Linked DNA regions of Methanothermobacter thermautotrophicus. The main gene of each other region encodes a partner of the protein of the gene in region 2 in a complex. Links are inferred from orthologs where the notes say so. Each region holds a gene or a part of one and is shown on either strand. Other genes may lie near its edges.

The links.
Region 1: the proteins of mtrA (region 2) and DNK57_RS07345 are in contact, whole or in part, in a crystal structure (PDB 6ZW0), measured with the Methanocaldococcus jannaschii proteins. The link is inferred for Methanothermobacter thermautotrophicus from one-to-one orthologs.

The regions. Positions count from the first base shown.
Region 1 is NZ_QKOF01000006.1:556,334-559,595, forward strand. The notes cover bases 111-3,042. They hold DNK57_RS07345 (DUF2121 family protein), read left to right. Parts: upstream 111-1,077; coding sequence 1,078-2,007; downstream 2,008-3,042. Other genes in these bases: DNK57_RS07340 (thioredoxin domain-containing protein), read right to left, coding at 111-840; DNK57_RS07350 (MBL fold metallo-hydrolase), read left to right, coding at 2,070-2,834. Also shown: more of DNK57_RS07340, read right to left, coding at 1-110.
Region 2 is NZ_QKOF01000006.1:184,093-187,404, forward strand. The notes cover bases 182-3,163. They hold mtrA (tetrahydromethanopterin S-methyltransferase subunit A), read left to right. Parts: upstream 182-1,305; coding sequence 1,306-2,022; downstream 2,023-3,163. Other genes in these bases: mtrC (tetrahydromethanopterin S-methyltransferase subunit MtrC), read left to right, coding at 182-978; DNK57_RS05400 (tetrahydromethanopterin S-methyltransferase subunit B), read left to right, coding at 991-1,293; mtrF (tetrahydromethanopterin S-methyltransferase subunit F), read left to right, coding at 2,035-2,241; mtrG (tetrahydromethanopterin S-methyltransferase subunit MtrG), read left to right, coding at 2,241-2,501; mtrH (tetrahydromethanopterin S-methyltransferase subunit H), read left to right, coding at 2,517-3,163. In the rest of the region: mtrD (tetrahydromethanopterin S-methyltransferase subunit D), read left to right, coding at 1-175; more of mtrC, read left to right, coding at 175-181; more of mtrH, read left to right, coding at 3,164-3,312. UniProt on the Methanocaldococcus jannaschii protein: Part of a complex that catalyzes the formation of methyl-coenzyme M and tetrahydromethanopterin from coenzyme M and methyl-tetrahydromethanopterin. This is an energy-conserving, sodium-ion translocating step.

The DNA.
Region 1 (3,262 bases), 370 kb from region 2 along the record:
CTCAAGGTAGGCTGTCATTGTGAGTGCCTGGTCATAGAGCATCTTCTCAAAGTGGGGTATCGTCCATGTTGGCTCAACAGCGTATCTGTGGAAACCGTAACCCAGCTGGTCATATATTCCACCGTACCTCATCCTCTCAAGGGTGAGTCTGACCATTTCAAGGGCCTCCCCGTCACCCCTCCTGAGGTGGTAGGTGAGCAGGAAGTGGATGTTGTGGGAGGTGGGAAATTTCTGCTGGGACCCGAAACCTCCATTTTTCCTGTCAAAATTCCTTCTGAGGTACTCGTAGGCCATATCCACGGTTTCAAGTTTAATCTGGTATGAAGAAGACTTTTCCTTCAGGGCCTCCACGACCTTCCTCGCGGTCTCAGCTATCCCGTCGGGGTCGTTCTTCCAGAGCAGCGCAATCCTCTCAAGGATTGTCCTGAGACCGGGGGCTCCTCCTCTGTCATCTGGAGGGAAGTATGTCCCTGCAAAGAAGGGTTCACCCTCGGGTGTCATGATGATTGTCAGGGGCCATCCACCGCTACCTGTCATCATCTGGCAGACCCTCATGTAGATGGCATCAATATCCGGACGCTCCTCCCGGTCCACCTTAACAGCAACAAATTCCCTGTTTAGTATATCTGCGATTTCAGGGTTCTCAAAGGATTCCCTTGCCATCACATGGCACCAGTGACATGTGGAGTATCCTATCGATAAAAATATTGGCTTCCTCTCTGCAATGGCCCTTCTGAAGGCATCATCACCCCATGGATACCAGTTCACAGGGTTGTGTGCATGCTGCAGTAAATAGGGACTCTTCTCCTTTATGAGAGAATTGGTGTACTCATCTTTCATTGGCTCCCCCTCAATGGTATATATGTTGATGACACTTTATTAATTGAGGGGTTGATTCTACTATCCTGGTCTGCTGATTGTAAACTGTTCCATCCTCTTGCTGTGCCAGATGAGATACTTGCATTCCAGGTTTTCATTAAAATTGTTCCATAATATTCCAGCATCCTGTCATAAGATCGAATCCTTTAATTAATTCTCCCTTCAAATTCATCTGTATAAATGATCAGGTGATCCGCAATGAGTCTCATCATAACCTACATAAGTAGCAAAGGATGTGTCATGGCCGGGGACAAACGGAGAATAGCCTACTTTGGTGATAAATCAAGTAGAGAGATCCTTGAGGATGAACTGTACGCCGGTAAGATAAAGAGTGATGATGAACTCCAGAGGAGGGCGTCAGAGCTTGGGGTGAATATAAAGGTCACAGATGACACATGCAAGGTCAGAAGCCTTGGAGACGTTGTTGTAGGTGAAATAAGCCAGAAGACACCCTTTGAGACAAGAAGAAGAAGGATATACGCAACAACAGGGGCCTACCAGATAATTGAACTCACAGGTTCAAGGATAACCAGCATGGAAAAGGGCGATACTGCAATAATAGTCTTCGGGAATAAGATAGCCAAGGAGATTACAAACAGGTTCCTCAAAAAGAGGTGGAGGACAAAGACAAGCCTTAAGGATGTCGCTGACCTCTTCAGGGAACTCATGGACCATGTGTCCTCACAGACACCCTCTGTTGGCAGCGAATATGACCTGTTCATAAAGAGCCCATCCCTGGATAAGAAGAGCGCCCACAAACTTCTGAGTGACACCATTGTGAGGGATGTCCGCCTCCTCCAGAAATGGAGGGCCAAACTCAAACAGGAGATGCTAGACCGACGGGAGGAGATGAAACTGGCCTCAAGGATCCTCACAGAGGGCGAGGTCGGCAGGGTTATGAGGCAGGAGGGAAACCACGTTGAGGTTAAACTTGCAGGTGATGTTGAGGCCTATGACACCCGCTGGAAGAAGGTTGCAGGTCCAGGTGACATGGTACTCATGAGGGTAGCAGATGGCGGCACCATCTCACCCGGCGAGAAAATAGCTGTAAGGGATGAGAACCTCTGCGTGGAGGGGAGGGATATAAAGATTGACTGTGACGTCATAATCTGTCGCAGGGAGGAATAAATTTTTATTGGCGGCGGATAAAGATAGGATGGGTGATTGAATGAGGTTAACGTTTCTAGGGAGTGGTGGCGGACGATTTCGCCACCATAACACAGAAGAGGATGACCGGCGGCCTGAGGATTGATGGAATCGCCGGCATGAACATACACATCGACCCTGGGCCGGGGGCGCTTGTGAGGTCCTATCAGTTCGACTCTGACCCCAAGAAGCTGGATGCTGTGATGGTCTCCCACTCACACACCGATCATTACACCGATGCAGAGGTCCTAATAGAGGCAATGACCAGGGGCATGACGCGCCAGAGGGGCACCATCATGGGAAGTTTAAGTGTAATGGAGGGTTACAGGGACTGGGGACCATGCATCTCAGATTACCATATGAGAAAATCACGATGCATAACACTATCAGCCGGTGAGACCGTTGATATAGGGGATCTTGAGGTCACAGGTACCGGTACCGTTCATGGGGACCCGACAGGTGTGGGGTTCAGGTTCAGGGCTGATGACCTTTCAGTTTCCTATACCTCGGATACAGAGTACTTCGATGGACTTGCAGAATACCACAGGGGGGCGGATGTCCTCATAGCAAGCGTCATAAGACCCGGGGATGAGCATATAAGGGGTCACATGTGTACGGATGATTTCATAAGACTCGTGGAGGATGTGGAGCCGGGTATTGCAGTGATGACCCACCTTGGAATGAAGATGATACTCAACGACCCTGAGATGGAGGCATTCAGGGTCCAGGAGGCAACGGGTATCAGGACACTGGCAGCGAGGGATGGCATGAAACTTGACCTGGATGGGAGCAGCCTTGATATTTCCTGAGGGCGCTCTTCATCCACATCCACACATGGGCCCGTCAAAGCCCCGGGCTTTGAATTTATCCAGCTATTGGTGGTATAAATGAACTTCAAAGGTTTTTTTGGATTTTGAGGATAAGGGTATTCAGGATCACTCAAATTAGCGGCTGTTCGCATGGTCTTGAAATCAGTTAAGGGCTTTTTAGGAATCCTATGGGTTGGTTTTTCGGTGCTGTAATCTAGCTGTCTTTGGGTTGTGTTCTCTGTAAAGTTACCTTTGCAGGCCGTGGAATCCGCTGTGGGGTTGTCTGCAGCGGCTGCGGAACTAACAGACACCATAAAGATAAGAACAGCCAGCAACAGGACATAAAAATCCTTCACCTAAACACCTCCAATCAGTTGATAATAGGATTATACACAAAACTCATATATATTACGGATCACCTGCAACCT
Region 2 (3,312 bases):
CGTCGGCATATTCTTCATAAATGCGGTTATCGCATCATATAACATTGGAGGTACCATAGAAGGTTTCCACGATCCTAAATTCAAGAGGATCGGAAGGGGAATAGTGGCATGTCTCATAGCCTCCATTGTTGCAGGCGCCCTTTCAACATTACTCGTATATGGAGGTGTCTTCTAATGTCAGTAGCAGCAGGAGGACCGGCCGGCGCAGCCATACCTGAAAGCAGGCTCATGGCCCTGGGAATAATCGGTGGACTGGCAGGTATATACGCATCAGCAGTTAACCCGATCATAGGCCCTGTTCTGGCATCCCTTGGAGCTGTCTGTGCAATCGTATGGGGTGCAGACGCCATAAGGAGGGTTGCAAGTTACGGTCTGGGTACTGGTGTCCCATCAATAGGTTACATGTCAGTTTCAATAGGTATAGTTGGTGTGGTTGCTGGGCTTGCATCAGCTTTCACACTGCCTGCCATAGCTTCACCGGTTGTTGGACTCATACTTGCCATGATACTGGGTATCGTTGTGGCTGTACTCGGTAAGAAGATAGTTAAGATGAAAATCCCGATCCTTGAAAAATGTACAGCTGAGATCTCAGGGGCAGCAGCTCTCTCAGTGCTTGGATTCTCAGCAGCCATTGCAGGCAGCTACACCATGCAGGCAATTCTAACATCAGTCATAACAACTGGATTCATAGGCTTGCTCTTCATACTCAACACAATGGCAATCCAGCACCCATTCAACGCCTGTCTCGGACCAAATGAGAACCAGACAAGGACCCTCAAGCTGGCAGCATCAACAGGGTTCATATCAATGGCCATCGTCGGCCTTCTTGGAATAGGTCTTAACCCTGGCTGGTGGCTCGTTTCACTGGTGGGTGCACTCTGCTGGGTCGTGGCCTTCAAGTCATTCGTGAGCGCATCCTTCGAGGAAGCTGCATCCGTGAAATGGTCAGGTCTCTGGCCTAAGGAGGAAGAGCAGTAGGAGGCTTTAAAAATGGAAATGTTACCACTTGTTAAGATCGCTCCGGAATACAACCTGACCCTTGATCCTTCCACCGGTATGATAGGGGCTGCTCTCGGAAGGGAAGTTATAATATTATCCATGGATGAGATAAACGAACAGATAGCAGAATTAGAGGCTACAGCAGATGATCTGATTAACTCACTGGACCCAACAACCATCCCCCAGGGTTCATACCCTGGAAGGGAGGGAGTGTACCTCACAGCAGGTAAACTCACCAACATGGTTTATGGGTTCATCCTTGGTCTGATCATCCTGTTTGCCCTGCTCTTATAGGAGGTGTTATGAGTGGTTGAAAAGAAATCACCTGCTGAAGGATGGCCTGTGGTCAACGGGGACTACATTGTGGGTGACCCCGAAAGTCCTGTGGCTGCCACCACCCTTGCCTCACACATAGAAGACGTGCCAGTGGAGGCCGGCGCTGCCATTGCAGGGCCATGCAAGACAGAGAACCTCGGTATCGAAAAGATGATCGCCAACCTCATATCCAACCCCAACATCAGATTCCTCATACTCTGCGGTTCAGAGGTCCAGGGACACATCACAGGGCAGAGTATAGAGGCACTCCACCAGAACGGTGTGGACCCTGATAAGAGGAACATCATAGGTGCAACCGGTGCCATTCCCTACATAGAGAACATACCAGATGAGGGCATTGAGAGGTTCCAGAAACAGCTGGAAATCGTCAACCTCATAGACGTTGAGGATGCCGACGCCATCAAGGCCAAGGTCAAGGAGTGCATCGAAAAGGACCCCGGTGCATTTGAAGAAGAGGCAATGGTCATAAAGGTAGAGGAAGGCGGAGAAGAAGAGGAAGGCGAAGAAGTCAAACCTGTGGCACCAGAAACAGCACTCATAGAGGCCAGGATGAGGAACATCCAGACACAGGTTAAAATGATAGGTTCCACCAACAGAATGTTCGCAGGTATGTACTCAGGTAAGGTTCAGGGTATAATGATAGGCCTTGCATTTACCCTGACACTGGGCATACTGCTACTGGTCTAGGGAGGCTTCCAGATGATTATACTATCCAACAAACCGAATATACGTGGCATTAAGCGTGTTGTAGAGGACATAAAATACCGGAACCAGCTCATCGGTAGAGATGGCAGGTTATTCGCAGGTCTGATAGCCACAAGGATTTCAGGTATAGCCATCGGATTCCTCCTGGCTGTCCTCCTTGTAGGTGTACCTGCAATGATGAGCATATTAGGGGTGATCTGATGTCAGAGGAAGATAAAACCACAATACCCCGCGTACTTGTCTCTGCTGATGAATTCAACAAGGCGAACGAGAGGCTCGATGAGATCGAGGAGAAGGTGGAATTCACCGTAGGTGAATATTCACAGAGAATAGGACAGCAGATCGGTAGAGATATAGGTATTTTATATGGTATTGTGATAGGTCTGATTATCCTTGCAGTAACAAACATACTGTTTGCAGGACTGTTAAAAGGACTTTTAAAATCCCTATTCGGACTATAACTTGGAGGTTTACATATGTTTAGGTTTGATAAGGAACAGATCGTACTGGATATAGCTGGAACCAAAATTGGTGGTCAGCCAGGAGAGTACCCAACTGTTTTAGCAGGAACAATATTCTATGGTGGACACAGCATCATTGAGGATGAGAAGGCAGGTGTCTTTGACAAGGACAAGGCAGAAGCCCTCATAAAGACCCAGGAAGAGATGTCTGATGTCACAGGTAACCCGCACATCGTCCAGACCTTCGGTCAGACACCAGAAGCAATTGTCAAGTACCTTGAATTTGTGGGTGATGTGACAGACGCACCATTCTTCATAGACTCAACATCCGGTGAGGCAAGGATCGCAGGTGCTAACTACGCCAGTGAAGTGGGACTTGAGGACAGGGCAATCTACAACTCAGTCAACATGGCTGCAGACGAGTCAGAACTCGAGGCCCTCAAGGAAACAAAACTCTCAGCTTCAATTGTCCTCGGTTTCAACCCAATGGACCCAACAGTTGAGGGTAAAATCGGAATCTGGGAAGATGGTGCAGGCACAATAGACAAGGGTCTCCTTGAAATGGCTGCTGAGTGTGGTATAGACAAGTACCTCATGGACGTGGCTGTAACACCACTCGGTCAGGGTGCCGGTGTGGCTGTGAGGACATCCTTTGCAGTCAAGAGCAAATGGGGTTACCCTGTGGGTAGTGGTATCCACAACGTGCCATCAGCATGGGACTGGCTACGTGAATACAAGAAGGACCACAAGGAAGCCTGGCCTGTCTGTGACGTCGGATCCAACCTGATCCAGCAGATGGCCGGTGGTGACT